DNA from 3 places in the Erysipelothrix rhusiopathiae genome. Region 1 is predicted to be linked to each of the others. Evidence: predicted binding sites of a transcription regulator. Region 1 holds the regulator's gene; each other region holds the start of a gene.
What was found. The regulator HrcA, encoded in region 1, represses chaperone genes, less so after heat shock. The targets are predictions, from matches to a motif close to TTTTAGCACTNNNNNNNNNNNAGTGCTAAAA.
Positions count from the first base shown of each region.

Region 1 (11,007 bases):
CAACATGGGAAACACTGGTAGCATTTCCAGGAATTGGGCTTGATGAGAATACGACCGTATCACCAGGCATAATGCTGATTTGGCGGTGTGTTCCATTTGCAATACGACTTAACGCAGCCAAGGGTTCCCCTTGGCTTCCTGTACAGATAATACAAGATTGATCAGCAGGAAGTTTATTTAATTGATGAGCATTAACAAAGTGTTTGTCAGCTGCATCAATATGACCGAGTTTACGTGCGATATTAACAACGTTATCCATCGAACGACCAAAGATTGCAATCTTACGACCATCCGCAATAGCAGCCTCGATAATTTGCTGAACACGATAAACGTTTGAAGCAAAGGTAGCAATGATGATACGACCTTCTGTCTTGTTGAAAATTCGTTTAATTTCACGTCCAACTTCTTTTTCACTGATGGAAAAGCCACTAACTTCTGCATTGGTAGAATCACTCATTAAAAGCGTAACGCCAATTTCACCCATATAAGACATAATTTGGTAATCTGGATTATTTCCAACAGGCGTTAAATCAAATTTAAAGTCTCCTGTTGAGACAATGCGTCCATTTGGTGTATTAACAAGAACCCCAAGTGCATCGGGAATCGAGTGAACAACATTAAAGAATCCAATAACAAAATGTTTTGTTTTAATTGTAGATTTTGAATCGATTTCTTGAATTTTGTGTTTTGTTCTTATTTTTCGTTCTTCAAGTTTACGTTCAATTTGAGCTTTCGCAAATTGCGGTGCGTAAATCTGAGGTACGTTCACTTTTTGGAGCAAGAAAGGAATACCACCAATGTGGTCTTCGTGTCCGTGTGTAATAACGAGGGCTTTAACTTTCTTTTGATTACGAATTAAGTGAGCATAGTCTTGAATGACATAATCAACACCCAATAAGTTCTCTTCGGGGAACATTACCCCGCAGTCAATAATGATAATTTCATCATCATGTTCAATACAGTACATATTCTTACCGACTTCGCCCAAGCCACCTAAAGCATAGACTAGGGTATCGGTTTTTCTTAATTTCATATTTTTTTCGTCCATATAATCTCCTATTCTATGATTTTAAGTCCTTTTTCAGCCATCCATGGGTCTTTTGAATCAATATGATCGTAAAAGAGTACACCATTTAAATGATCAATTTCATGTTGTAAAACAATTGCTAAGATGTCTTTTGCGACAATCTCAATACGTTGGTCTGTTATCATATCGTATGCTAAAACTTTAATGCGTTGGCTACGACGAACAAGTCCTGGGTAATCCTTACGAATGGATAAGCAACCTTCACCATAACTGAGTGCACATTGCTTTACCGAATTTGAAACTATTTTAGGATTAACTAAAGCATATTCAACCGTTTTTACATTTCCATGTTTATCTTCAAGATCAACAACAAGTGCTGTCATTTGTTTCGCAACACCAATTTGAGGTGCAGCAATTCCGTTTGCAGGTTGCAAATTATACTTTTCAGCGAGTTCAGGATCTCTTGAATCACGAACATATTGCAACATATTTTCAAGTGTATTACGGTCTTCTTCCGACAAAGGAAAAGACACCGGTTCGCATTTTTCACGCAGAACTGGGTTTGGATCTAGGACAATTGTGTCCATATTTATATCGTGCATTTAAAATTCCTCTATTCCATGATAAAAATAAATAATATATATGCCATATATTATAATATTTAAGTATGAATTATATGTGGGTCTATTCAAACTCTTTATGCATAGTTTATCGTATTTTTACTCTTTTTGAAAGGCTTTCGCTTATTTTTCATTATATCTATGATAGAATAAAGCCATGAAGAAAAGAAAAATATCACTTAAAATGCCAATGGGCTATAACCGCCCAATCCATGCAGCAGCATTAATATTAAATATCTTTGGGGTCCTTATGGTTATCTCAGGAAGCATGACATCCGGAAGTACGCCGAAGTCACTAGTCTTGGTTGGGGTTAAGGAGCTCGTTTTTGTGATTGTATCCTATATTATGATGGTTATGGTCGCTCGAAGATTTTCACTTAATTATTTTAGAAAAAATTATGCGAAAATATTACTTTTAATGGTTGGTATGTTGGGAATTACGCTTGTTTTCCCTGCAATTAATGGAGCGAAAGCTTGGATTAATCTTAAAGTAATGACCATACAACCTAGTGAGTTTGCTAAGATTTTTGGAATCCTTACGATCGCAACATTTCTTGCAGATCGTAATAAACGAACAAGTGCTAGCACATTTGATATGGTTAAAAAGCCATTCTTTATTATTCTTGCGATTTTCGTATTTGTTGTGAAAGCGCAGCATGACCTTGGGTCAGCGGTTGTTATTATTGGTGTTGCATATATCTGTGTTTTAATACCATCACATGACAAACTAACACGATTACAAAAAGTAATGTTTATTCTTGCAGGTGTAGGAATCATAGGACTGATCTTTCTGGATTCTTCGTTCGGAATTAGTCTCATTGAAAAATTAAACATTCCGCCTTATATGATTGGACGATTTAAAACATCCTCGAATCCATTCTTGGATCGTTATGGAAGTGGATATCAAATCTTTAATGGAATGGTTGCGATGTTTAAAGGTGGTCTTTTTGGAATGGGTTATGGGAATAGTTTAATCAAATATGGTTATCTTCCAGAAGCTCATACGGATTTTATTCTTGCTATAACAATTGAAGAATTGGGGATGATTGGGTTCTCGGTGATTCTAATTGGATATGGAACGATGCTATTCCAACTGGTTAAATATTCATTTAAAGTTAAAAAAGAATCCGATAAAGTTATTTTAATGGGGACTGTTGCTTATATTATGATTCACTTTATCTTTAATATAGGAGGTATTACGGCACTGATTCCTCTAACAGGAGTACCGCTTCTCTTTATTTCTAAGGGGGGATCCAGTCGTATGGCAATCATGATTGCCATTGGTCTAACACAAAATGTAATTTCCCGATATGAAATGGGTATTATTAATGTAAAACGTAAAGACCAATTACGGATTAAACAAGAAGAAACAAAACGTAAAGAAAATTTAAAACGGTTAACAGAGGTAGTGTAATGAGAGTTGTAGCAGGAAGATTTGGATCAAGACCCATCAAAACATTAAAAGGAGATACGACACGGCCTACAACGGATAAGGTTCGTGCCGCAATTTTTAATCGAATTGGACCTTTCTTTAATGAAGGGGCAATGTTAGATGTATTTGGTGGATCGGGTGCGATGGCAATTGAATCAATTAGTCGCGGTATCGAGCGCGCAGTAGTTTTTGAAAAAGATGTACGAGCTTTTAGTGTTATCCAGGATAATACAAAAACATTTGGTCTTGAATCGCGCATTCAACTCAAAAAAGGTGATTCGATGAAGTTATTGGAAACGGTATCCGGTTCCTTTGAATTTGTTTTCCTTGATCCACCTTATCGCTACGCGCAAACACTTGAAATCATAAAGTTGATAATCAAGCGTGATTTGGTCGTAGATGGTGGGTTGATAATTTGTGAGACGGATAAAAATTACGACTTACCTGATGAGATTGATGGTTATTCGTTAGATTGTGTTAAAGATTATGGAATTAGTAAAGTACGATACTACAAAAAGGACAAATAAGTCCTTTTTTATTTTTTAGCACTTAAAGGTTGACAGTGCTAAACTCGTGGTGTAGAATAATACTAGACACAAAGAATAGAGTGTTTAGGAGGCGAGATTAATATGTTGACGCCACGAAAAATAGAAATATTTAAGGCGATTGTTAAAGAATTTATTAACACAGCTGAACCTGTGGGTTCAAAGACGTTAATCGATAAATATAACTTATCATACTCGTCTGCGACAATACGAAATGAGATGTCAGATTTAGAAAAAATAGGACTACTGGAAAAGACACATACGTCCAGTGGACGTATCCCTTCAACAAAGGGGTATCGATTCTATGTAGAACACCTTATGGATGAAGAAGAGAATTACGGTATTGAAACCGCAATTGCACAAATCTTCTCCGATCGACGACTCGGTATTGATGAAGCAATTCGTCAAAGCTGTGATATCTTATCGCAAATGACGAATCTCACTACGGTTGTATTAGGGCCCAGTGCAATGAATGAAACACTGAAAAGTGTCCAGTTAATTCCATTGAGTGAATTTAATGCAATGGCCGTGTTCGTAACAGAATCAGGGCATGCGGAGCATCGAATCTTTAATTTTGATAGTAAAGTGGATGTGAATGACCTCGAGGCGTGTACTTCAATATTAAATGAACGATTAAAAGGTACAGCACTATCGGAAGTTGTAGATAAAATGGAGAGTTTAAGACCCATCTTATCGAAACGGATCGAAAAGTATGAGGTACTCTTTGAGGCGTTTGTGGGAGCATTTGTTAAATTTGCTCAGGACGAAGTCTATTTAAGTGGTGAACGCAATATGTTATACCAGCCAGAATTCTCAAACATAGAGAAACTTCGTGAAATGATGGATATGCTCGAAAACAGTGAAATGTGGCGTAACTTATCCACAGGACAAAATCACCTAAGTCTTAAAAAAGGCGATCAAAGTGAAATTGTTTGGGTTGATGATATGGCCGTTGTATCCAGTTCGTTTAATCTACTCGATAATCATGAACATAAGTTAATGATTGTGGGACCAAGCCGAATGGAATACAGTCGCGTTGTCTCGTTAATGGATTATGTTTCGGAGATGATCGAAACGGTGTATGGGAAAGGTGGCAATGATGAGCAAGATGAATAAAACCGCTGAAGAATTCAACGAAGAAGTTCAATTAGAACAAGAAGTTGAAGCAACAGACAGCGAAGAACTTGAAACTTCAAACTCAGAGAACGAGGCTTCTGAAACAGATGAAGCAATTGATGAGAATGAAGCCTTACGAAAAGAAATTGAAACGTTAAAAAACGACTATTTTAAAATGTTAGCAGATACAGAAAACTTAAAAAAACGTCTGCAACGTGAGCATGATCAACTGCGTAAATACCGAATTCAAGGTTTTGCGGCAGATGTATTGCCTGTGTTAGATAATTTGGAGCGTGCATTAAAACAAGAGACAACGGATGAAGCGTTAAGAGAAGGTGTACAAATGATTTATGATCAATTGATGGCATCCCTTAAAGCGGAAGGTGTGGAACCGATTAATGCATTAAATCAACCTTTTGATCCAAATATTCATCAAGCGATGATGACTGAGGAAAAAGAGGGAGTAGAATCCAATATCGTGATTGAAGAATTCCAAAAAGGATATATGTTAAAAGATCGCATTCTACGTGCGAGTTTAGTAAAAGTGAGTCTATAGGAGGATATATATTATGAGTAAAGTTATTGGTATTGATTTAGGAACAACAAACTCAGCTGTTTCCGTAATGGACGGTGGAGAAGCAAAAGTAATTACAAACCCAGAAGGAAATCGTACAACACCTTCTGTTGTAAGTTTTAAAAATGGTGAACGTATTGTTGGGGATGCTGCAAAGCGTCAAGTTGTTACAAACCCTAACTCAGCAGTATCTGTTAAACGTTTAATTGGTACAGGCGAAAAAGTTACACTTGAAGGCAAAGATTATACACCAGAAGAAATCTCAGCAATGATCTTAGGTTATATGAAGAGCTATGCAGAAGATTACCTCGGTGAAAAAGTTACAAAAGCTGTAATCACAGTTCCTGCATACTTTAATGATGCACAACGTCAAGCTACAAAAGATGCTGGTAAGATTGCTGGATTAGAAGTAGAACGTATTATTAACGAACCAACTGCAGCTGCGCTTGCATTTGGAATTGATAAGACAGATAAAGAAGAAAAAGTTCTTGTATTTGACCTTGGTGGTGGTACATTTGACGTTTCGATTCTTGAATTAGCAGATGGTACTTTTGAAGTATTATCAACAGCTGGTGACAACAAATTAGGTGGAGATGATTTTGACCACATTGTTGTTGATTATTTAGTAGATATTTTCAAAAAAGAAAACGGAATTGATTTATCATCCGACAAGATGGCAATGCAACGTCTAAAAGAAGCAGCAGAAAAAGCGAAAAAAGATTTATCTTCAACTGTAAATGCTTCAATTTCATTACCATTTATCTCAGCAGGTGAAAATGGTCCATTACACTTGGAAACAACATTATCACGTGCTAAATTTGAAGAAATGACAAAGAGCCTTGTTGAACGTACAATGGTTCCAGTTCGTCAAGCATTAAAAGATGCTGGACTTACAAAAAATGATATTCATCAAGTATTACTTGTTGGTGGATCAACACGTATTCCTGCAGTTGTTGAAGCAGTTAAAAATGAATTAGGAAAAGAACCTAATAAATCTGTAAACCCTGATGAAGTTGTTGCAATGGGTGCCGCAATTCAAGGTGGTGTTATTTCTGGAGATGTTAAAGATGTATTGCTTCTTGACGTTACACCATTATCATTAGGTATTGAAACAATGGGTGGTGTGATGACTGTTCTTATTGAACGTAACACAACAATCCCTACATCAAAATCACAAGTATTCTCAACAGCAGCAGATAATCAACCTGCTGTAGACATTAACGTATTACAAGGTGAACGTCCAATGGCTAAGGATAATAAATCACTTGGTTTATTTAAATTAGATGGTATTGCACCTGCAAAACGTGGTATTCCTCAAATTGAAGTTACATTTGATATTGACGTAAATGGTATCGTAAATGTTTCGGCAATGGATAAAGGAACAAACAAAAAACAATCTATTACAATTTCAAACAGTTCAGGATTAAGTGATGAAGAAATTGAACGTATGGTTCGTGAAGCGGAAGAAAATGCTTCAGAAGATTTACGTTTAAAAGAAGAAGCAGAACTTAAAAACCGTGCAGAACAATTCATCCATCAAATCGATGAATCATTAGCAAGTGAAGATTCACCTGTGGATGATGCTCAAAAAGAAGAAGTAACAAAATTACGTGATGAATTGCAAGCAGCAATGGACAACAATGATTTTGAAACATTAAAAGAAAAACTTGAACAATTAGAACAAGCAGCTCAAGCAATGTCACAAGCAATGTATGAGCAACAAGCTGGTCAACCTGAAGCAGATGCTTCATCAAATGATGAAACTGTAGTTGACGCTGAATTTGAAGAAAAAAACTAGTTTAAAAACTTTCGGAGGTAGATATGGCAGATAAAAGAGATTTTTATGAAATACTTGGAGTAAGTAAATCTGCCACAGATGCAGAAATTAAGAAAGCCTATCGCCAATTAGCTAAAAAGTATCATCCTGATATCAACAAAGAGGATGATGCTGAAGCTAAGTTTAAAGAAGTCCAAGAAGCTTACGAAGTCCTAAGTGATTCTCAAAAACGTGCGAGCTATGATCAATACGGCCATGCAGCCTTTGATCAGGGAGCAGGCGGTTTTGGTGGCGGCTTTAGTGGTGGCTTTGATGATTTCGGAGATATCTTTAGTTCATTCTTCGGCGGCGGAGGCGGCGGTCAGCGTCGTAATCCTAATGGACCTATGAAGGGTCAAGATCGCTTTATGAGTATGCGAATTGACTTTATGGAAGCTGTGTTTGGTGCAAACAAATCCGTGACTTTAAATGTAGATGAAGAATGTACATCGTGTCATGGGTCGGGTGCACACAGCAAAGATGATATCAAGACATGTTCACGTTGTGGTGGAACGGGTCAAACGGTTACGCAACAACGTACACCTTTTGGAGTTTTCCAATCTCAAGCAACATGTCCGGACTGTGGTGGTTCAGGTAAAACAATTACAAAACGCTGTGGTGAATGTCATGGTAAAGGATTTAATACCAAACGTGTCGAAGTCGATATTAAAATTCCTGCGGGAATCGTTACTGGACAACAATTACGTGTTTCCGGTAAGGGTGAACGTGGGGCAAATGGTGGACCGAACGGTGATCTCTTTATTGAGATTGTAGTCGGAACGCATAAACACTTCAGACGTGAGGGTAATGATATCCATATTAATATTCCTTTGTCGGTAATCGATGCCACATTGGGTACAGAAATTGAAGTTCCAACCGTGCATGGTGATGTTAAATTAACGATTCCAGCAGGTACACAACCCAATACTAAATTTAGACTCCGTGAAAAAGGGGTTCAAGACCTTCGTTCCGGACGTATGGGAGACCAATACGTTGAAGTTAAATTAGAAGTACCAACTAAATTATCACGTCAACAACGTGAACATTTAGAAGCGTTAAAAGAAACAGAAGTAAAAGGTGATAGTGTCTTTGACCGCTTTAAAAAAGCGTTCAAGTGACACACGTCACTTTTCTTTAGAATTTATATTAGCACTCTAAGTAGTCAATTGCTAAAACGGAGGTGAATTGCATGAACTACGAAAACTTAACTGAAAAAGCTCAAGCAGCTTTAATGGAAGCTGTGAATTATGCGACACAAATGCAACACAGCGCTGTGTCGTCAGCCCACTTGATGAAGGCAATCCTGAATTCAGGTGATCTTGATTTAATATTAGAAGAAACTGGAACCAGTAAGTCTAAACTTCTTCAATCTGCCGATGAAATTTTAGATAAACTTCCAAAGGTTCAAGGTGCACAATTAACCATGGACCAAGAAATCACGAATGTTTTCGCGAAAGCACAGGCATGGTCAACCAAACAAGGCGATACATATATTTCTCTATTTGCACTTTTTTTAGGAATCTTAGAAGCTGTAAATACTTATCGAAATCAAGCGGATTACCGCGCGATTGAAACTTCAATTCTTAGTCATCGTTCCGGTAGAGTCATGGATTCACCACAAGCAGAAAATCAAATTGATGCCCTATTAAAATATGGTCGAGATCTGGTAAAAGATGTTCGTGATGGTAAAATCGATCCAATTATTGGTCGTGACGATGAGATCCGTAGAGTAATCCAAATATTATCCCGTAAAACAAAAAATAATCCAATCCTTATTGGAGAACCGGGTGTTGGTAAAACGGCGATTGCAGAGGGACTAGCATGGCGGATTATGCGTGGTGATGTCCCCTTCAGTTTAAAAAATAAACAACTCATTGAGTTGGATATGGGTTCTTTAATTGCGGGTGCAAAATACCGTGGAGAGTTTGAAGAACGTTTAAAAGCTGTTCTCGAAGAAGTAGAACAAGCAGATGGAAACATCATTCTCTTTATTGATGAAATTCATAATCTCGTAGGTGCAGGGAAAACAGAAGGTTCGATGGATGCCGCAAACTTATTAAAACCAATGTTAGCGCGTGGTGAACTCCACCTAATTGGTGCGACAACCTATAATGAATACCGACAACACATTGAAAAGGATGCTGCACTTGAGCGTCGTTTCCAACGGGTTACTGTTAATGAACCCTCTGTGGATGACACTATTTCTATATTAAGAGGTCTTAAAGATCGCTTTGAGTCTCATCATGGGGTTAAAATTTTGGATGAGTCCATTGTGGCCGCTGCGAAATTATCGGATCGATATATTACGGACCGCTTCTTGCCGGATAAAGCTATTGACTTGATTGATGAAGCGTGTGCTTCCATTCGCGTTGAGATGGAATCGATGCCAGAAGAATTGGATGAATTAACACGCAAAATACGCCAACTTGAAATTGAAGAAGCTGCCCTAAAAAAAGAAACGGATGCGAAGACGCTTGAACGTCGTGACGAGATTGTAGAAGAACTCAGCAACCTGAAAGAAAACTATCAGGATCTTTATGCTCGTTGGGAAAAAGAAAAAGCGCAAGTTGATGGCGTCAAAGATGCGAAAGAGGCATTAGAACGTGCACGCTTAGACTTTGAGAAAGCACAGAATGAAGCCCGTTATGAAGAAGCTGCGCGTCTACAATATGAAACAATTCCTGCCCTTGAACGTCAAATTCAAGAAAGTAATGAGAACGATCATGAAGGAAGTATGATACAAGAGGTTGTTGATGAAGCGTTGATCGCTGAAATTGTATCACGATGGACACAAATTGATGTTACGAAACTTGTGGCTTCTGAACGCGAAAAACTCTTGAACCTTAAACATGAATTAGGCGTTTATGTTAAGGGACAAGATCAAGCACTTCAAACTGTTACAGACGCAATCCTACGCTCTAAAGCTCAAATCCAAGATGAAAATCGACCTTTAGGTTCGTTTATGTTCTTAGGACCTACAGGGGTTGGTAAAACTGAAGTTGCTCGTGTTTTAGCCCAACAACTTTTCGATGATAAAAATCGTATTATTCGCATTGATATGAGTGAATATATGGAAAAACACAGCGTATCAAGACTCATTGGTGCCCCTCCTGGATATGTTGGCTATGAACAAGGTGGTCAATTAACTGAACAAGTTCGCCGTCATCCGTATTCAATCGTGCTTTTAGATGAAATTGAAAAAGCACACCCAGATGTGTTTAATGTGTTACTTCAAATCCTTGATGACGGACATATTACGGATAGCAAAGGGGTAAGGGTTGATTTTAAGAATACCATTATCATTATGACTTCAAATCTTGGTAGTCAGTTTGCATTTGAATCGGATCAAGCAAATAGAGATAAACAATACATGCAGGCGGTTCAAGGACACTTCAAACCCGAGTTTATTAATCGTATTGATGAAATCATTGTCTTCAATGCCTTAAACGATGCGGTGCTTCACGATGTTGCTCGTAAGTTCATAGATGAGCTTGCAGTCCGTATTGGACGTCGTAATCTCAAGTTAAGTGTTACAGATAAGGCAATTGATCTTATTGTTGCGGAAGGTAGTGACGTAACTTATGGTGCACGTCCAATGAAACGTTTCATACAACGTGAAATTGAAACCAAGATTGCATATCTTCTCATTGAAAACGATGTGGAAGATAATAGCGTCCTTGAAATCGATGCCCAAGATCATGAATTTGAAATTCATATTCTTGAACCTCGTAAGACTTTAAATTAAAAAGAGCCAGCTATCTGGCTCTTTTTAATGTTTATGATAGAAACAAAAACTGAGATAAATGATGCACAGAAACCCAACAATCAAGCCTAAAGCTAAAGTAGAACTTATGACACAAAGCAGATAGGTAGAGGT
Region 1 covers NZ_LR134439.1:1,287,109-1,298,115, forward strand. The annotation lists gene rnjA (ribonuclease J1) at 1-1,048, opposite strand, end outside; gene def (peptide deformylase) at 1,057-1,629, opposite strand; gene EL194_RS06295 (FtsW/RodA/SpoVE family cell cycle protein) at 1,805-3,061, shown strand; gene rsmD (16S rRNA (guanine(966)-N(2))-methyltransferase RsmD) at 3,061-3,606, shown strand; gene hrcA (heat-inducible transcriptional repressor HrcA) at 3,709-4,740, shown strand; gene grpE (nucleotide exchange factor GrpE) at 4,724-5,296, shown strand; gene dnaK (molecular chaperone DnaK) at 5,310-7,112, shown strand; gene dnaJ (molecular chaperone DnaJ) at 7,136-8,248, shown strand; gene EL194_RS06325 (ATP-dependent Clp protease ATP-binding subunit) at 8,320-10,875, shown strand; gene EL194_RS06330 (YoaK family protein) at 10,900-11,007, opposite strand, start outside.

Region 2 (11,007 bases), 110 kb from region 1:
GATCTTACGAGGTGCTTCGAGTGAAGTCACAAAATCTTCTAAGCTTTCGAAAAGACTTAAATTTTCGTGTGGGTTTTCTTGAATTACTTTTTGACCAACAGCATATGTACGATTATAAATCGATACATTATACCCGTGATCAGCCATATTAAGGGCTAGGTTTGACCCCATGACTGCAAGTCCAATAACACCTATATCATTTTTTTTCATAATTACCTCCAAAGTCTATAACTATTGTACAAAAATCTAAGCTAATAAACTAGCCTTATAACTTAGACCAACAAGAAAAAAAACGAGTGAGACTCGTTTTTTAAATTTATTTAGCTTTTCCTTGGTTTGCGACTGCTTCCATTTTAGCTTTAAGTGCTTCTTGGTCACCGAGGTAGTATTTGTTTACAACATTAAAGTCGTTATCAAATTCATAAACCAAAGGAACTCCTGTAGGGATGTTTACCTTCATGATTTCTTCATCACTCATATTGTCAAAATATTTAACAAGTGAACGTAATGAGTTACCATGAGCAACAATAAGAACACGTTTTCCATCTAACATTTGAGGTTTAATTGTTTCTTCAAAATAAGGAACAGCACGTTCAATTGTTTCTTTTAAGGATTCGTGTAATGGTAAGATATCTTTATCTTCTACATTACGGTATGCTTCCATGTTACGTGGAGCACGTTCGTCAGTAGGATCTAATTCTGGAGGTTTAACGTCAAATGAACGTCTCCAAATAAGAACTTGGTCTTCACCATATTTCGCAGCTGTTTCAGCTTTATCTAAACCTTGTAACGCACCGTAGTGACGTTCGTTAAGTCTCCAATCTTTAACGATTGGTAACCATGTACGTTCCATTTCATTTAAAATATTGTCCATAGTGTGGATTGCACGTTTTAAGTATGAAGTATAAACGATATCGAAATCGTAACCTTCTTCTTTAAGCATACGTCCACCAAGTTTAGCTTCTTCTACACCTTTTTCTGAAAGTTCTACATCAGCCCATCCAGTAAAGAGGTTCTTTTCGTTCCATTCACTTTCACCGTGACGAACTACAACTAATTTCATCATAATCAATTCCTCCTAGTTCTTTAATCATTTTACACCATTCCTTTTCTAAAATCTACATTATCCAGACTAGTTCACAAACTTGAAAATTACACAATCATCTTTAGAGCATATGGTTTGAATTAACATAGTCAGCAACTATATAATATAATTCGTAAAACATAGTGACTCAGGAGGTAAATGTCATGACTAAGATTTTTGAAGATTTAGAACTTAGACGTTCTCGATATGGATTATCAAAGGAAGCAGTTTTAACCGAAGAGGAAGTAATTGAATTGGTAGAAGCATCAGTTCAACATACACCATCAGCATTTAATGCTCAAACACAACGCGCAGTCGTTTTATTTGGAAAACACAGTGATACATTTTGGGACTTAACACGTGAAGCATTACGTAAAGTAGCGCCTGAAGAAGGCTTTGAAAATACAGTTACGAAATTGGAAAGCTTCAAACAAGGTCAAGGAACAATTCTTTATTATATTGACACTGATGTTGTGAAAGGCTTACAAGATCAATTTGCACTTTATGCAGATAATTTCCCAATTTGGGCAGAACAAGAAAATGGAATGATGCAATTGGTAACATGGACCGCTTTAGCAGGTGCGGGAATCGGAGCTTCCGTACAACATTACAATCCCCTTGTGGATGCAAGTGCAGCTGAGGCTTTTGAAATTCCATCAAGTTGGAAATTAGTTGCGCAAATGCCATTTGGTAAAGCAATTGATGAAGTACAACCTAAAACACTTCAAGATGTAAAGGGTAAAGTAAAAGTTTTTAAATAAGTAAAAAAAAAACAATCAGATTGAGCTGATTGTTTTTTTTATTCTACTTTATAGATTTGAATCGTGTCATCGTCATCGAAGAAATGATAGGCTAAATCGGAAAACGATTCAGGATGGGCAAGTACGGCGGGGTACTTACCATTTTTAAATAAATAAATCGAGGTATGTCGAACCTTTTTAAGGAGACAATTATAGATATGGATGTAATGACATTTACGAATGCGTTGATCATCACGACATCCCGTTAAAAGAAGGGGAGCACGTAGGTTACTCAAATCATCGAAGTAGGGTGTATTCCCAAACTCTAAGATTGCATTGGTTTCATTAACCACTGTTGTATGCCATTTTTTTCCATGAATTCTTCGGAGGTTAAATTTTCCCGGTATACTGGAAAGTAACTTTCGACGTTCAAGCGCGAGAGATTCAAGAAATTGAGGGCTTGATGATTCACCTTGAAAGTTATCGGCAATGATTTTGTGGATGCGTCCAGGTTCTTTAAGAGCGATATTTACTGCAACAATCGCACCACCACTCATTCCCACTAACTTCACATCCCGATAATCTTTGATATGAATCAGTTCTAAGACTTGAGCAGCCTCATAAGCCCAAATATCAAGTGGGAATGTATCAATCTGCTCGGATTTCCCATAGCCTAAAAAATCAATCAGAACGACTTTAAAGTCATCTTTATATAAATCAATAATCGGTTTAAAAACATCAGATGATGATGCATTACCATGTAGGAAAATCAAGGGGTCTCCCATACCGAATTCTTCATAAAAGATCTCATGCCCCATAAACTTAAAATAAGACATTGTGTAACCTCCAAAATTACAATATGCACATTATAGCAAACTCTTATGAATAAAACACAAAGAATGATTAAGTTCTAATTTTTACTCCAAATAGATGTTTAAGAAAAAAGATAATAAGGATAAAAAAGACTGTGATAAAATAGAAAATGAAAGGAGGATTTTTAGGAATTTAAGCGCCTGGCTCATATAGAGCGACGAGGAAAGAGGAGAATCGAGACTTCGGCGGATGCCTCTTCGGTTATATGGAATCGTAAGATAAGGACAAATTGAACAAATCCCTTATCACCCATAATCTTAAATATAATAGGAGATATATAATATGTGTGGAATTGTAGGATATGTTGGCACGCGCAATGCTGTCGACGTTTTAACTGTGGGATTATCCCACTTGGAGTACCGAGGGTATGACTCGGTTGGTTTAGCGATTCAAGAAGGCAAAAAATTAATAACGTATAAAGAAAAAGGGAAAATAAAGAATCTGGAAAAGCAACTTGAAGCAGCTCGTGAAGGGGAGCCATCCTGTGGTATTGGCCACACGCGTTGGGCAACGCATGGTCGCGCCTCTAAAAATAACGCTCATCCACATGGCACGGAAAACGTTGTGTTGGTACATAATGGCATCATTGAGAATTATTTAGAAATAAAAGAAGAACTCTTGGCACTTGGTTACAGTTTTGAATCTGAAACAGATTCTGAAGTTGCCGCAAAGTATTTGGATTACCTTACAAAGCAATCAATTTCAAACCAAAAAGCCATTGAATTACTCTGTGACCGGATTCATGGTAGTTATGCTTTTGCGATTATGTTTTCAAACGAACACGATGTTCTTTATGGTATTCGTTACGGAAGTCCCTTGTGTCTAGGGATCGGAAAAGATGAAATGTTTCTTGGTTCGGATATGTCACCAATTTTGAGTTATACCAATGAGTATATACTTCTTGATGATCGTGAAATTGTCCGTCTTGAATCGGATTCGTTTGTGGTGTATCGATCTGATGGTATCGAAGTTAAAGATAAAGTAATTCATTTTGCGAATTGGAATCAAGAATCATCAGATCGCCAATTGTTTGAACATTTTATGTTGAAGGAAATTCATGAACAACCAGATGTTCTTGATCGAACATTAAGAACTTATACACAAGCTGATGATGAGGGTTCGTTAAACGTATCCTTACCCATCCCCTGTGATTTTTTTACAAACATTAAAACCATCCACATTATTGCATGTGGTACTGCACTTTATGCAGGATTATGCGCAAAGTATTGGATTGAAGCCGAAACGAATTACCGGGTCATGGTTCATACAGCGAGCGAGTTTCGCTATTATCCTTTAAAGCTCGATGACGATGACTGTGCATGGTTTATTTCGCAAAGTGGGGAAACCGCAGACAGTCTTGCGTGTTTACGTATGGTGTCGGAGCAAGGTATCAAAACACTTGGAATTGTGAACACGCAAGGATCTTCAATTGCCCGTGAAGTCGATGTGTGTGTATATACTTGTGCGGGATTTGAGAAGTCTGTAGCAAGTACTAAAGCATATACGGCACAGTTAGCCTTGCTTTATCTCATCACCTTAGTGTTGCAAGACACGAGTCATCCACATCAAGCACTTGTAAAGTTTCAAGAATGTGTCACCGCTCAACAAGCGCTCCTTGAACAAACCGATGCGATTGAGACATTAGCACGCAAGTTTATGGATGTCTCGGCTGTGTTTTTCTTAGGAAGAGGGCTTGACTATGCGACATCCGTTGAAGCTTCCCTCAAACTTAAAGAAGTTTCCTATGTTATGAGTGATGCTTATCCAGCAGGAGAGTTAAAACATGGTACGCTTGCCTTGATTGATCCGGATGTTCTTTCTGTTTTTACTTTAACGCAAATGAACACCAAAGAAAAAACACTCAGCAATGTGCAAGAAGTACAAGCAAGAGCGGGTAAGGTTCTCATCATAAGCAGTGACGCCGCCTTGTCAAACGCATATGACGAAGTACTTTTGATACCGAAGGTGGATGATGCCTTAATGCCTTTTATCAGTGTGATTGCACATCAGTTATTTGCATATTATAGTGCGAATATTAGAGATTGTGATATTGATTGCCCGCGAAATCTTGCGAAATCGGTTACGGTAGAATAAAAAAACGTATCTTCGGATACGTTTTTTTTATTTATCGTTTAATTAGAAATACACTCAGTTTTTATTTCACAAGCGCAAGGGCACCCATTGGATCCCATGGTTCAAGTTCAATGACTTGATCACTTTCTAGCGCTTCAAGATAATCTTTAGGTACATATTTCTTATCCACCATAACTTGGTAGTTGTATTCATCAAACCATTCATCCGTCATGGTGTAATAGCCTTTACGTGCATTACGATCAGTTCCCCAACTGTTTTCAACGTTCCAACGTGTTGGTTTTCCATTCTCATCTAAATTAACGCCCACAAATACCATTGCATGCGTCATCAAACTATCACCATAATCAAGACGACCGGCTTTATCAAGATTTAATTCAGTGTTTAAAACACCTTTGAAATCAAAGGCATCTTTAGCCATAATACCGTTATCGCGATCATGCATTTGTCCAACATCACATCCAAACCATACAGGTTTTCCATCTTGAAGTTGGGCAATCGCAGCTTCTTTTAAGATATGGCTGGGAGCATTCACATATTTAATTGGATCGGCTTCTTTTACCGTACCTAAATATTTAACGGTAAATGCTTTTCCATAAGGCTTATCTTTAGTAGGGGCATTAATGATACTTACTTTATCCTTAAGGTTCCAACCTACATACTGATTCATAAAATCAACCGGTGTAATGGTATCGATTTTTTTGTAATTACCATCTTTATCATGGTATTCATAACTGAATGATTCAGGTGGTGTTCCAAGACATAAACATAGAATATGATAAATTTCATATAACATTTCATCTTTACTACGTGGGTTTTCGGATTCGCGTAGTTCATAAGCAAATTCGCGAAGTTTTGATGTGATGATCTTGTTCATAAATGCGGAATTTGAACTGTGGAAAGTTTCAGGCATTGCTTCTTTAGGCACAACACCGTATTTTTCTAAGATTCCTTTAAACATATCCCATTGACCACCATCTTGAATGGGGCCGGATAGAAGGTGTTGAATCAAACGTCCATCGGTTGGTTCTTCTTTTGTCTCAAGAATACTTTCGAGGAAGTAATTTGCTTTTTCAAGTTTATCCCAAAAGAATGGATAGGTTTCTGAAAATTCAAAGGAATCAACATTAAGACATCCAAGGACATCGGCGCGCATTGTGTTAAGCGATGCGAACATCCAGCAACGTCCACTTGCCTTTTGATTTGTAATTTGACCTGTTTTTGCCTGAACAGAGAAGGCATCAGGATAGCGTGATGATAATGAATGATCCACAGCGATGTCGTGAATTCCACTGTGTGTTACTGCGTTTTCGAGCGTACGAGCCGCTTTATTATTTTGATATTCCGATTTAAATTCGGATAACAATGATTTTGAAATAGTCATTATAGGACCTCCTGTATTTAATTAGGGTCACCTAATTTAATTGGTATTATACGCCTGTATAATAAGGGTGTCAAGAAAGGTTAGCCTAATTGTCATTCATTAGCACTCTTGTATTGACAGTGCTAATTAATGTGATATACTAAAGGTGTAATAGCACTCTATGTGGGCGAGTGCTAAAATAGGAGGTAATTATATGAAACAAACAGTAAGACCGACAACACTTTTAGAAAGCTTGTTTGGTGATGATTTTATGAATAACGCAGGTTATGGAACCGGTGTTGATATCTATCGTGAAGAAGGAAGTTATTTCGTAGAAATTGAAATGCCAGGATTTGAAAAGGAAGATATTGATATTGAATTTAGTGGTGATATCTTATCCATTCAAGCAACGCGTCGCGAATCAGAAGAAAAAGACGAAAAAAATTACTTCTATCGATCACGCAATCAAAAAAACATTAAACGTCAAATTCGCTTTGCGGAAGTTGATGCGAACGCAATTGATGCAAGCTACCAACAAGGTGTACTCCAAATTACACTTCCAACAAAAGTTGAAGAACACAACTCCAGTAAGATTCGTGTTCAGTAGAAAAGAGGAGAAATCCTCTTTTTTTGATTTGTTAATTTTTGGTGAACAATGCTCACCTTTGAACGAAGGGTGTTATAATTTAAGTGGAGTTGATGCAAATGATCGAATTATCAAAAAATATTGAAATTGTTATGATGGAGCTTACCAACCGTGGATTTGAAGTTTTTGTTGTTGGTGGTTTTGTTCGTGATGCTTTAATGGGACATCGATCCTTTGATATAGACTTATGTACCAATGCCTTACCGGAACAACTTTTAAAAATTTATAAAAAATATTCAATTGAATCAAATGGACATGATTACGGCATTAAGTTTATGTCGGGTGAAGAACATTTTGAAATTTCAACAATGCGGCTTGAAGGGGATTATGAGGATGGAAGACGTCCATCACGCGTAGAATTTATTAATCATCTTTTCGATGATTCAAAGCGTCGTGATTTCACGGTTAACGCTCTTTATTATCATCCACGTCATGGACTCATAGATTACTATGATGGCGTTAAGGATTTACAAAACCACACACTCCGTGTTATTGGGGATCCTAAAGTTCGTTTTAAAGAGGATGTTTTACGTATTGCGCGTCTTTATCGCTTTAAATCGGAGCTCGGTTTTGACATTGATGCGGAAACACTCTATGTGGTGCAAACACAGATAGAGTCACTCCAACGTTTAAAACTAGTACAAATATATCCAGAACTTTCACGTTATTTGCTGGGTCCATATTTTTTAGAGACAAGCCTTCTTTGTCCTGAATTTTTAATGACACTCTTTCCACCGCTCAAGGAAACACTTGGGTTTGATCAGCATAATCCATTCCATGAATACTCGCTTTACGAGCATACCATTCGTACAATGCAAGGAATTCCAAATCGTGTTGATTTGAAATTGGTTGCGTTGTTTCATGATTTAGGCAAAAGTAACGTGCAAACTGTAGATGATCAAGGTATTGCACACTATCCGGGTCATGCGCAAGCAAGCTGTATTATAGCGCGTCCTTTTTTTGAAGCATTGCAATTCTCAATAAAGAAGATCGCGTACTTAGAGAAATTGATTCTTGAACATGATTTAAAATTACAACCGGTATCCGCGCAACTCCAACAACTCATCCGAGTTCATGGAATTGAGTGGGTTGAGGACTTAATGGCAGTAAAGCGTGCTGATAACTTAGCTAAAGGTTCGCGAGCACAGTATCAGCTACAACGATGTACGCATATAAGTCAAATTATCCAAGAAATTAGAGATCAAAAACGTCCTACATCCATTCGTGATCTTGTGATCACGGCGTCGGACTTAAAAAAATTAGGTATTGAAGGAAAAACAATTAATAAGTATTTAAATATGTGCTTGGATCGTGTTATTGAAGGAACGCTTCCAAATACGCATGAATCACTGTTGAATTGTATTAAGGAGGTAAATGAAGAATGAGTTATATTGAAGTTAAAGATATTACAAAAGTATACAAAGTTGGAAACGTTGAAATCTCAGCATGTGCAGGGGTGGATTTTTCAATTAATAAAGGTGAGTTCATCGTCATTGTTGGACCATCGGGAGCAGGTAAAACAACTGTAATGAATATTATTGGTGGTATGGATACCCCCACTTCTGGAAGTGTTACCATCGATGGTAAGGCAATTACGGGTATGAGTGATTGCGAAATGACGGCTTATCGACGTGATGATGTCGGTTTTGTTTTCCAATCGTATAACTTAATTCCAAATCTTACCGCTTTGGAGAATGTGGAACTAGCGACCCAAATATGTAAAGATGCTAAGAATCCTCAAATAATTTTAGAACAAGTGGGTCTTGATAAACGTATGGGGAATTTTCCAGCGCAAATGTCAGGTGGCGAACAACAACGTGTCGCGATTGCACGGGCAATAGCCAAGAATCCAAAGTTATTACTTTGTGATGAACCTACAGGAGCATTGGATACTGAAACCGGTCAACAAGTACTTCGTGTGCTTCGTGATTGCTCCGATATCTATAATATGACGGTTGTGATTATTACCCATAATCAAACCATTACACAAATTGCAGACCGTGTTATTGAAATTAAAAACGGTAAAGTTGAACGAAATTGGGCTAATGACCATGTGAAGTCGGTGGATGACATCTCATGGTAAAAGATATCCTACGCGAAATTAAGGCCAAATGGTTTCAGTTTGTTGCGATCCTTATAATTACCGCGTTGGGGGTTGGTTTTTTTGTTGGGATTCGTGTAACGGGATATGACATGCGTGCTACAGGGGATCGATACATGAAAGAAAGCGAAGTGATGGATTTAGAATACCGTCACAGTCTTGGTATTGATCAAGCGATGTTGGAACAGCTCAGTGATATTGTGGATGGGGATGCAGTCGGTGTTTATGATGGTGATGCATTCATTGGACTGCGTGATGTTGATGGTGTCATGAAGGTTATTGAAATTAATCAACAAACCGAAAAAGATATTACCCTTGTGGATGGACGCATGCCAACTCAAAAAAATGAAGTAGTGGTTGATAAGGTGCTCCATGAACATCGAGGTTTTGAACTTGGGGATACTTTAAAGTTAAAGAAAAATGATGTATTTAAGCCAGCAAATCTAAAAATAGTAGGGTTTGCGGAATCCAGTTTGTATATGAACCTTGAACGGGGTCAAAGTAAGATAGGATCCGGAAACGTACTCGGGTTTATGTATGGTCTTGATTTGGATAAAGAAATTGACGTGTTCACCAGTGCACGCTTTGTCTTTGGTGAAGATGTTGATATTGAAGCACAAAAAGACCGTATCAAAGAGCAAGAAGCAGCAATCTCATCACAACGTTTTGATCGTGCTTCAAAGCCGGACGCGGAAAAACTTCAAGATGCACAGAAAGAATTAGATCAAAAACGTCTTGAAGCAGATCAAGAATTTGCGAAAGGTGCTCAAACACTAACGCAAACAAGACTGCAACTTCAAGATGCACATGAAGAACTTGAAAACGGCATTCTTGAACTATCATCTCAACCGGGGCCGGGAGATTTACAAACCAAACTTGATAGCGCAGTGCGTCGTTTTGCTCAAACTGTAGGTGAACGTGAAAACATTCTAAAAGGCTATGAAGCAGAACTGACCAAAGGACAAGAACAATATAACTCAGGACTCGCTGCTCTTGAGGCTAAACGCGCAGAAATCGATGCGTTAAAGGAAAATGTCGACACCCTTCCAGAACCTCAAAAAACAGAGGCATTAAAAGCGATAGCAACTTTTGAAAAAACAGAAGCGACTCTTATTGATTCAAAAGCAGAACTTGATAAAAATGAGGCAGAGATTAAGGCTGGATTTGAAAGTTTAGAGCAAGGGAAGGCGAAATTTAAAGAAGGACAAACGCGGATTCAAAAAGGAATCCAAGAATATAATCTAGGACTAAAAAGTTTAACCGAAGCAGAACGGGACTTTGATCTGAAAAAGTCGGATGTATATGGTCAAATTGAATCCGGTCAAAAAACAATCGATGAAGGTTTAAAAGAACTTGAAGAAGCAGATCATGGAAAACTCTACTTGCTTGATCGAGAAGATGTACTTATCGGATATCGCGAGTTTTACCAAGACAGTGATCGTATTGAAGCGATTGGTCAAGTTTTCCCACTCATCTTCTTTGGTGTTGCGATTCTTGTGACACTTAGTACTGTGACGCGTATGGTCGATGAATCACGTATGCAGATGGGGGTTTATAAGGCTCTTGGGTATTCCTGGCTAGCATCAGCAATGAAGTTTGTTGGATTTACAGGACTTGCATGGGTTTTAGGCTCGATCCTTGGCTTAATCATGGGATTCTATATGATTCCAACCCTTATTTATAATGCATATCGCATTATGTATTTAACACCGGAACTTGAAAGTGGCTTTGTATGGAGTTATGCAGCAGTTCCACTTCTCATTAGTTTTGTATCCAGTGTTGGTGTTGCAATGGTTAAATCAATGTCTGTGAGCCGGGAAAAGGCTGCCAACTTGCTTCGTCCACCACTTCCCAAAAGTGGTCAACGCATTCTTCTTGAACGGATACCCATGTTTTGGGATCGACTCAATTTTCTATATAAAGTAAGTCTACGAAATCTATTTAGAAACAAAACACGATTTGCGATGACTGTTGTTGGAATTGGCGGATGTTGTGGTCTTCTTATTACAGGATTTGGTATTAAGCATTCAATCTACTCAATTGTCGATAAACAATTTGATGAAGTTGTTCAATATGACGGAATGGTTCTCTATGATCAAGATATTTCTA
Region 2 covers NZ_LR134439.1:1,178,249-1,189,255, forward strand. The annotation lists gene gndA (NADP-dependent phosphogluconate dehydrogenase) at 1-210, opposite strand, end outside; gene gpmA (2,3-diphosphoglycerate-dependent phosphoglycerate mutase) at 317-1,066, opposite strand; gene EL194_RS05760 (nitroreductase family protein) at 1,249-1,845, shown strand; gene EL194_RS05765 (alpha/beta fold hydrolase) at 1,884-2,660, opposite strand; gene glmS (glutamine--fructose-6-phosphate transaminase (isomerizing)) at 2,980-4,791, shown strand; gene EL194_RS05775 (C1 family peptidase) at 4,853-6,172, opposite strand; gene EL194_RS05780 (Hsp20/alpha crystallin family protein) at 6,366-6,758, shown strand; gene EL194_RS05785 (CCA tRNA nucleotidyltransferase) at 6,857-8,182, shown strand; gene EL194_RS05790 (ABC transporter ATP-binding protein) at 8,179-8,880, shown strand; gene EL194_RS05795 (ABC transporter permease) at 8,874-11,007, shown strand, end outside.
Region 2: a site for HrcA is predicted at 6,270-6,300, ahead of EL194_RS05780 (Hsp20/alpha crystallin family protein). Genes of this name have one in related genera too.

Region 3 (11,007 bases), 740 kb from region 1:
TGGAAGCCTTACTGCAGCTTCCGTAATTGCGGATAAAAATCATGAAATTACCGTAATCGTGGATGAAGCCATTAATCGTGATGATACAATTGGAATTCACCCAAATGATAATTCCATTACGTATACCATTGCATTTAAAGATCTTGAACGTTACCTTGATCATCTTGGTTATACACCCCGTTACATTCCTTTACTGGATAAAGAATAATCATCATATAGCACATGCGAAAGCGTGTGCTTTTTTAAACAAAAAAGAGAGAATTTACGCTTCCTCTCTTTTTTTTGTTTTTATAACTAAAACAGATTTGTATACATTTATTGATTTATAATTAACTTAAGAAGAGCTGTGAACTCGTAGGGGTAATCTCTTGTTACTTTAAATAATTATCTTGATGTAGTCCCAATAAGCTACTTGTGTACTCCATACAATTTCTATTCCTTGCGACGATGACTCATTATGACACCACAAGAAATAAGAATTCCCGCTAATTCGATTGTTTTGAATCCAACACCTGTTTTAGGTAAAACTTGATCTCTTTCTTTTTTCAGATCACTTGAATCAGGGGTTAATTGTGTTTCTGTTTCTGGTACGTTTTGTTCCGGTTTCGTTTCCTCTGGTTTCGTTTCCTCTGGTTTCGTTTCCTCTGGTTTCGTTTCCTCTGGTTTTTTTTCTTCCGCTATCCGAATAATCTTAGCCGGCATTGTTTCAATAGGCGGAAATTCATTAATTTCCAAAACAAATTTTAGGAAAGCAATGTCTTCTTGATCGTCTGTAAGCTTTAAAGTATTTAGTGTTAAATCAATATTAAACTCTTTTTCGTAAATACTACTTACTTCAGGTCGTTTCGTGATAAGAAAGCTTTTAATTCTACCCCAGTCTTTAACTTCCCGCTCCCCAATCCATTGTACTGTTCCTAAAGCAAGATTTTGGTCTACCAATTGTATATCATCTTCAGTATAAGAAACTATTAATTTAGATGCAAGAGATGGATCAAACTGAATTGGCCCGGTCAATTTATAATCGATTGTTGAACCTAAATCTGCGTCGGTTAAATAGAACCGGTCTCCAACATGCGGCAGTGTTCCTATTATTTTAAGATGTGTAATCGCTTTTTCTTTTAAGTTATTCACTTGAACACGATATGTTATATCTTTATTATCTGTATGTTTTAATGTTTTCACAAACTCATCAGAGCCTTGACCTTTTAATAATGCAGTTCCGTAATACAATGCATTCGTATGGTTAGCATAGAATCGTCGTGTATGAAAAATCATCTCTTTTGTATCACCGTTTCCATTAAAATCCCAAACGTCTTCAACTTTCCATATAAAGTGATCATCTATTTCGCTCACTGATGAAAGTTCAAAATCATCAACCAAATAACCGTAAAAATCCAAAGACATAATCTGTGGAACTCCATGTGTTACATTAACAGGAATTCGTGTTTGAATAGCTTGATCTTTGACAATGAGTGATTGATGAGCAAATGTAATTTCCAGTAATTTTCGACCACTCCCTTGATAATTTTCTTCAACAATTTTATAAGAATTATGAGTCGTCGATGTATCCGTGACCTCAACCCCTTCTGGTAATAAAAGATATCCCTTAAACGGACCTTTTAGCGCTGCAAGGCTCGAGGCATCATTTTTTAATGTCACCACAATATCGTGTTTTCCTTCTGTTATCAACGATTCATGAGCACCTTCAAATTGAACATCTGCTTGAATAACACGATTTATACCTTCTGCAGGTTCAATGAGATCAGCGCTTTTACACATTGCATAACGATAAATTTCATTGACAACAGCTGGCTTCATAAGTGGATCCATCTTTAAAGTATCCAGAATTGGTTCTGGAATATTATAATACATCGAAACATAGTCAGCATTTGGGTTTATCGCTGTATTGTTCATGTTATAACCTGTTGATGCGAATCCCATATTACTTTTAATTTTACCTTTCGATCCAGGTTTTACGGATGTGTCGAAATTTAGGGAAGCGATTGTAATGCCAGGTGGCAAAGCACTCCAAGTGCCAGGTCGATCGTTATTTTTGCCAATCGTATCCGTGAATGCGTCGTCATCATACTTATAAAAATGAATCCAAACACTTTGAATTGAGCGTTGATTATCAATACCCAACTCATTGAGATCATAAGTATTCCCTGGTTGAAGTCCAGATTTAAAGGGCTGCCAAGATTCTGAGCCTTCATAAAGTATACTCAACGACACATACACTGTTTCTCCCAAACTTTCATGTTTAAATTTTGAATTCGGACGATAGGTAACGTCACCAACATGTACTTTATCAACATTTAATTTTTCATCAGGATGAAAAAACAGGTCATAGGAATGCATCCGTTTTATTGGACTAGTATTAGAGTTTGGTGTTCCAAAGATATTCCACCGTAAGATCCCTTGACCAAAAACCTCTGGTGGTTCGTTATCAAATTTACCAGGACTTTGAATGCCTCCTTCTTCATCTAAAGGACCAAAGAAACCAAGATTATGAAGTGTTCCGCTTGATTCTATGTCTTTTTCACTATTTTTATCTGGTAATAAATAGTTTGATGCTACTGCATTTTGAGTTAATGATTTATTATCATCATAATTTGCAGTAATGGTTGCAGTCGTATCAAACTTGGAAAACGCAGATAATTTCGTATCTGTAATTTCAAAGACGACCTCAAATTCTTTTTCTGCATAATAAGTGTCGCTTTCATCAAGGTTTATAACATTCCAAGTCCAAGTTAATGTTTGCATTTTACCATCACTTGTAAGGTCCGGCTCAAGTCCCGAATTATTGGAAATATAACGTGCACCTTCCGGAATCATATATTTAAGAACGATATCCGAATTAGATTTGAGACGTATACTCCCAAATTCATATTTATTTATCGAAAATCCAAGTCCATAAGTCGGTTTATCCAAAATGCGTAATCCTTCTTGAGATGTTTCGCCTTCGGGTGTCGTAATTTTTTTTACTTTATTCGTTACTGAAATATTCTTTGTTGCCAAAAGGATAACCTCATCAGCTTCTTTTCTAAAGACCGATTCCTCATCTTTAAATAGTTCAATCGACGCATTAAGTTTCTTTTGATCAAATGGTATACCATTAATTGTTTTTACTTCAATAATAATACTTTGATTAAAAGACTTATCAAGTCCATCTAGGCTGTATACCAATTGATTTTTTTCTTTTATGTAGGATGGTGTTCGATCATGAATTCCTATCTCCTCCAAAGATTGATTAAAAACGATGTTAGTATCATCAATGGATTCCGGCAAACTTACAACCAAAGTATGAGAATCATATATTCCAGATGTAGCAAGATAACTTACATCTAACTTATACTTTACGGTTTGCCCTACATCAACTGCTTTTAGAACCGGCTGAAAAAGAAGACTAAAACTTGATTGTTCTTTTTTTTCGGTCCGTATTTCATCATCTATACTTGTGTTTTCTTGTTTTTCGGATACATCAGTATCCAATTCTTGTGTCTCGTCAATTTGTTGTAATTCTGTGCTTTCCTCTGAAGATTCATCAACCACAACTTGCTTTGGTTCAGAATTTTTTTCTTCATTTTCATCAAGTGTCTTCTTTACCTCACTCGACTGAGATTGTTCAAGTACTGGTGTAGCCTCATTGTTTTCTATGCTTGAGGCAGGAATTATCGTCGAGCTAATCATTAACCCCACTAAAAAAAGCGGTAAAAAACGATATCTTTTTTTCATAATATCCTCTTTCTAAAAGAATTCAGTACATCATTATGATAATAATGGATTCCAATTGTATATGATGATAATAAAAGAAATTAACTTTTCCCGCAGAACTCAACACAATAATAAGTCTATATATAAATAACATAGCATAGAAGCATTTATTTCTCAAATCAAAGAATTTCTTGCAAATTCTTCTCTATCGCAGTAATGTTTACAACGCCATTTGATTAATTGATAAAACCTGGAGTTAATACCTTAATCTAATCAATGAAATGGAACGATTTTTTTAAAAACCGTTCTTATAAACACATGTCGAATCTTTTTATATCCACCACTTCAAGTTTTTGTTTTTAATAATTCTCAATGTTTATCTTAAATTTTTTTTAAATATCCTTGGGACTCTTTTAACTTCGATACAATTTTTGAGTAGCGTCCACGTGCTATTACAATCGATTCTTCAAAATTTATAATTTTAAGTTCTTTGCTGCTTAACTGTACTAGATATCTCAAATTGATAATGGTTCCATGGTTCGCCCGTACAAATATCAGCTCATCTAATGACGCTTCAATCGACTTAAGAGATTGATTCATAACAGTATAAGTTCCTGCATCGGTATAAATAACGGGGTGACGCTTCTCATAGATGATTGCTTTAATTTGATTTTGTACCAGTCTTACCACACCCTCTCGTGTCTTAAAGATGATGCTTTGATCACAATTTTTAATCTTTAAAATCGCAGCGCGTAATGTTTCCTCTAAAGTTGATTCTAAATTTTCTTGAAACATTGATCCATAAATATTGGTTCCATAAGCCGTATGCATTACATCATCAAGTGACGATATAAAAATTACGATAAGCTTTGGATTTAAGCGTTCAAGCGCATGGATGCATTCGATTCCTAATTGATCGGGTATCATTACACTGATGATTAGAATATCAATCCTTGAACATAATGGATCTTTTTGAAGATCTTCAAATTTTGTGTATAAGAAACACTCCTTAATGCTATGGCGTTTTTTTATCAGTAAGAGTCTTTGGAAAAACCGGTGCCTAACATCTTCACACTCATGAACAACTGCAATATGATACATCTGTTTCCCCCCTTAGAATATTACTTAATACGCTATAAACATATAAAACCCCTAAAAATTTTATACACTACTTTTTAAATAATACGTAGAAACAATTCAATTGAGTAGTTCATTTGTACGAGTGGTAAAAAAAAGATCTCATGAAACTGAGATCTTCGCTTTAATTACATCCAGTGCATAATCAAAAAGTTGGACAGACAATACAAATGCCTCCGGTAATGTATAACTCACGCCACCACTACATGGAACGTCATCTTTAGCAATGAATTTGATTGAACTGCACGATTTAGAGGCAACACAGCAACCGGACTTCGCATTTGGAACCCAAACCTTCAGTGGGACGTCTTGGAGGTTTTCACGTGTGATTCTGGTGCCATCAAGACAAATAATTTCTGAATCCTTCAGAGATAAAAAGCACATGGCATCAAATGCACACATTGCGTAGACCTCTTCAACACCGGGTATTGAAACTTTAAAAGCGGTTTTCTGACCCGATATTGGATAGCATGCCTTACAAGAGGCATTTATTAAGTCACAATCGTAAAGTGATTGCGAACATGATAACCATGCTTCATCAGCAAGGTTCCCTTCCAAAAGTCGGCCCACAAATTCTTGGTACTCCTTTTGAAGTGCGGATGAAAGTGCTTGATACCGCTCATTAAAATCAGGATTTAAATCCAATTGTTTTTTTAAGATTTCGTATTGATTCATAGCATACTCCTTTCGCACTTATTTTATTCTAATTGCGAATGGTTTGCAACAACTTTCTAATCCTTCAACTTTTGGGAGAGTTCTAAAAGCTTGTAAACGGTATTGGCCGTTCGAAGAGTTACACAATTATTGATTGAAGTACTCGCAGTTTTGGACCAACGGGATTTCGAATAGTTTTGAAGGTCTGCGGACCAATAAATAACATCGAGTCCCGATTGAACCGATTCAAATTCCACATGCGCTTCACCCATGACTTCAATAATATCATCGAGTTTTGCAGGTGGTATTACAAAAATTGCAGTATGATAATTAGCTTTATTGGTCTTATCCCACCAAGCAGGCGCTTCATTTAAAACTTGTTCTAGGTGCTCAAGCGTTATAATGACAAGCGGAATTTCAAATTGAAAAAAATCTTTGAGGGTTCCTTCTAATGCTTCTTGCATTGATTTTAACGCTTCATTTTCACTTTTAAAAATAACATTCCCACTGTTTATGTACGTTTTAACGGAAGTATAACCCAGTGATTCAAAAATCTGTTTCAAGTCAGCCATCGGAACTTTATGCTTCCCGCCAACATTAATACCTCGTAATAATGCAATGTATGTTTTCATAAGAACCTCGCTTCATCTTTGATTATACGCGTAAACCATTTACCCTACAATCCGAGACGATTTCAATAAAATTTTATTTGTCTTGTTTAACGATATGTTATGCTTAAGAAAAGCGATTAAGGGGGATGTTATGAATATCCGTACATTTCAAAAAAATTTTAAGATTAAACACGAAGAAACCATTCTGGCTTGGATTCAAGATGGTCTTATTCCAGGTGCCTATTTTGATAAGCCGAAACAAACATGGATAATTCCGGATGCAGCACGACCACCTTATACAAAAGCACGTGCTAAAAACACTTCTGCCATTTACGTAAGTATTGTAAGAGGTTGTATGGATCGATATCATGTCCTACCTCAGCTTTATCATCTTAGTCAACAAGAGTTTGATGTTTACATCCAGCAACTTCTTAAAGCCAATTTAATTTCCGTTGTCTATCATGATCAGATTGCTTACTATTACGCGACACCCGAGAGTGAGGCTTTTATTGCATCCAAGAATCCGTTGCGTTACCTTGAAACACTTTTAGGTGTCGCAGTGAAAGCGGCAACCGAAGGAACCATTAAAGGTATGTTTTAAATGAAAAAAGCCAAGGAAACTTGGCTTTTTACGTTTTAAGGACTTCTTTGAGATAACCATCTTGAAATATAAGTTGGGTTGGACATGTAACTGCAAGTGATTGAGCATGGGTAACAAGAATGATGGTGACGCCTTGTTCATGAATATCTTTAAGGATACGCATAATCATGTGCGCATTCTCAACATCCAATGCGCCTGTAGGTTCATCTGCAAGGATAACCTTAGGACTTTGAATCAGTGCTCTTGCGATAGCGACGCGTTGTTTTTGTCCCCCTGACAGTTGGTGTGGATATGCATTCTTTTTATCTTTGATATTTAACATTTCAAGTAATTGAAGCGCTTTTTCTTGATGTTCTTTTCGAATTCGTTTTACGGGCAGTAATACATTTTGAATCACCGTCATCGTTGGAATTAAACCAAAGTTTTGCATAATGTATCCAATGGATTTATTGCGATAGTTAGCACGTAAAGCATCATTCCAATCAAGGATATTCTTCCCTTCAAACAAGACACTTCCCTGTGCATCTTCAATTAAACCAGCAAGGGTATTGAGAAATGTCGTTTTTCCTGAACCGGATAATCCCGTTACGGCAACAAAATCGCCGCGTTTAATCTCGACATTTACATTGTTTAAAGCATGTACCTTCGCGTCATGATCTCCATACGTTTTTGAAAGTGATTTAATGGTATATATTGTATCAGACATTTTCTCCTCCAATAATATTTAAAATTTGAATTGCGTTAATGCGTTTTGTGATAAATTGACTTAATAGCGCAACAAGTACGATTAAGATTGAAATACCAATGCCAAGCACAGTCCACGTTAAATCGAGGGTAATGTGCATCGTTTCAATTCCAATTAACGTCGATATAAAGATAAGGCAAAATATCGATTTTAGATATGAACGGATAAGATATTGTTTCGAGTATCCCACAACTTGATATAAAGCAAAATCTAGAGAGCGATAATGAATATCTACAAACACCGCGCAAATCAAGCCAAATAAGCTAAAAATCATATTAATCATTCCCACGCCTAAATAACTCGCCAACATCAACATTTTCTGATGATAGAATCCTTCTTGAATGCTTTTAATCGATGATACTTGGTACTTAAATGTCGGTTCATTTAAATCATTCCTAATGTGTTCCACCTCATCTTCTGAAAGATTCATAAAAAAGAGTTCATCAATAAAATTACTGTTGGTTAATTGGAGATGTTGATTAATGTTTGAGATATCGAAATACGCAATTTGGTAGTCCTTTGATGAGAGTTCTGTATAGTCGCTAGGACCAAGGAATGTAAATGGCTTTTCCACAACTTCCGCAATGACATAATTTAACCCTTCTGAATGAATTTGGTCCCCCACACTGTATTGGGAGTCACTTGTAATGATTGGTATCGTATCGGTATTCTGATACCGTTTCACGGATTCTGTATTTATGTTATTAAGTTTTAAGGCCGTTTCATTTAGGAATATAAGATTTCCAAGTATATTTGATGAATGGGAATCAAGATAGAACACAATCATATGATCGTGGTATTTTTCGTAGGTGGTAGCGAGTTTATTGAGGATATCACCACGATAGAGCTCGGGATTTTGTTCTATTTTCATGGTTTCTTGAAGAGATTCCGGATACTTAGCAGACACGGACCAAGCCGAATCTAATTGAGCATAGTTTTTATAAGGTGATACTTGCCGGTTTAAATCCTCAAAAAGAATGAGCGATACAAACAACAACATCAAAGAGGTTGAAAATTGAAATACTAAACCCACTTTCTTGGTGATATTAAGACCAACACTTTTATTTTTCCTATATGCCCTTAAACATCTCCAAAATAAAATATTGATGATCAATCCCATCACAAGAATCATGATTGTTCCCGCTATGATAATTGGCATTCCAATCGGCAATTTAAAATAGTTCAAAAAAGGAACTGACAGTAGTGATGAGAAGAGAAACGTTGCGACGAGTTGCACCATATAATCTAAGGTGAAAGAGCGTAGTATTTCTGAGTAGGTAAAACCAACAATACGCTTAATTTCGAGTATTTCTTTAGATACAAAAATCCAATATTCTGATACATAAAAGAGATTCAAGACGATTGAAACGAATACAATCGAAAATAAAACCAATAAGAACAGATTATCCTTGATGAAATAAATGAGATTCGATAAGTTGGAAACATTATTTTTCGCTATATCACAATATTGATTGAAAAAGAACGAAGTACATACAATCATATACAGTGATAAAAGCACATGATAAATTGTCAATAATTTTTTTTTATTCATATTTAACACCCCTTATAATAACTCCCTAGTTTATTAGGGAGTTCCATCGATTAATATGCATTACCCCAGGTATAGCAGGTTTCGTTATATCCTGAAAAAGCAACTGCATGAACCGATGTATATGGACTTGGACGATAAGCTTGTTTTTTAGTTTGCTTTGATCCTATTTTTGCTGTCGCTGACATATATGAATATTTAGCTTCATCAAAAACGGTAGTTTTTGAGTTACATGCCTTCGATAAAAAATTTGCGCCTGACCAACCTACATTTTCCCAACCTACTTTGGCAAGTGCGGTTAACTGTGCGCCTAGGATCATCAGTCCAAATAACAGCATTATCGGTACTGTTTTCTTTATGCTTCGTCGCAAAATATCCCCCCTTTCACCTTGATTTTATTCTCTGTGATCAATTATTCAAGACAAAATGACTAGATTGTAGTCTTCATTGATTACTCTGTATTTTATAAGCATTTTCAAACAAAAAGGGATTGACAAAATTTGAAGTCAATCCTAGAATATAGGTGTTGGCACTCATACAAAGAGAGTGCCAGAGGTCGAAATAAAGGAGGAAACGCATCATGATTAAACCATTGTATGACCGCATTTTGTTAGAAGAGATTCTTGCAGAGTCCGCTACTGCAAGCGGAATCTTATTGCCGGAATCCAAAGAGAAGCCTTCTATGGCACGCGTTGTTGCTGTAGGTAATGGAACGAAAGATAAAGAAGGTAATACACTTCCCATTGATGTAAAGGTTGGGGATTGTGTCATCTATAAAAAATATGCAACAACAGATGTAACTTATCAAAACAAAGATTATTTAATTATCGACATGAAAGATGTACTTGCAATTGTGGAGGATGATAAATAATGGCTAAAGATGTACGTTATGGACAAAACTCAAGAGATTTACTCTTAAAAGGAATGGATACACTTGCTAATGCGGTAAGTGTAACACTTGGTCCTAAGGGACGTAATGTTGTTTTAGAACGTAGTTTTGGTTCACCGCTTATCACTAATGACGGTGTTACCATCGCTAAAGAAATTGAACTTAAAAACCCTTTTGAAAACATGGGGGCAAAGCTACTTTATGAGGTGTCCAATAAGACCAATGATGTATCTGGAGATGGAACAACAACCGCTACATTACTTGCACAAGAAATGATTCATAAAGGATTAGTGCATGTTGATCGTGGCGCAAATCCCGTATTAATGCGTCTTGGTATTGAAAAAGCATCGCGGGTAATTGCTGACTACCTGCTTGAAAACAGCAGTAAAATAGAGACGAGCAGCGATATCGCAAACGTTGCCTCAATCAGTGCTGGTAGCGAAGAAATCGGTACAATTATTGCGGAAGCAATGAAGAAAGTTGGAAATGATGGTGTCATTACAGTAGATGAATCCAATACATTTGAGACTGAATTAGAAGTTGTGGAAGGACTTCAATATGACAAAGGTTATATTTCACCTTATATGGTTTCAGATCGTGAGACCATGGAAATTGAGATGGAGAACCCTTATATCTTGGTTACAGATCATAAAATCTCAACAATCCAAGAAATTCTTCCCCTCTTAGAACAAATTGTTCAACAAAATAAACCATTCTTTATTATTGCTGAAGATATTGACAATGATGTTGTCTCAACACTTGTAGTCAATAAACTCCGTGGAACCTTCAATGTAGCAGCAACAAAAGCACCAGGATTTGGAGATAATCAAAAAATGATGCTTGAGGACATTGCGATTGCAACAGGCGCTACATTCATCAGTAAAGAACTTGGAATGAACATCAAAGAAACTGAAATCGATCAGCTTGGAACGGCTTCTAAAGTAGTCATCCGCAAGGACGAAACAACCTTAATTGGTGGAGCAGGAACCAAAGAGTCCATTGAAGAACGTGCAAGCGAAATTCGTTCTCAAATAAACAATGTAAGCAGCGACTTTGATAAGAAAAAACTTGAAGAACGTCTTGCGAAACTTACAAATGGTGTTGCTG
Region 3 covers NZ_LR134439.1:547,698-558,704, reverse strand. The annotation lists gene EL194_RS02665 (YbaK/EbsC family protein) at 1-208, shown strand, start outside; gene EL194_RS02660 (hypothetical protein) at 433-3,735, opposite strand; gene EL194_RS02655 (LytR/AlgR family response regulator transcription factor) at 4,096-4,815, opposite strand; gene EL194_RS02650 (alkylmercury lyase) at 4,954-5,526, opposite strand; gene EL194_RS02645 (DUF1697 domain-containing protein) at 5,583-6,137, opposite strand; gene EL194_RS02640 (hypothetical protein) at 6,268-6,717, shown strand; gene EL194_RS02635 (ABC transporter ATP-binding protein) at 6,746-7,423, opposite strand; gene EL194_RS02630 (hypothetical protein) at 7,416-9,014, opposite strand; gene EL194_RS02625 (hypothetical protein) at 9,065-9,382, opposite strand; gene EL194_RS02620 (co-chaperone GroES) at 9,592-9,882, shown strand; gene groL (chaperonin GroEL) at 9,882-11,007, shown strand, end outside.
Region 3: a site for HrcA is predicted at 9,536-9,566, ahead of EL194_RS02620 (co-chaperone GroES). Genes of this name have one in related genera too.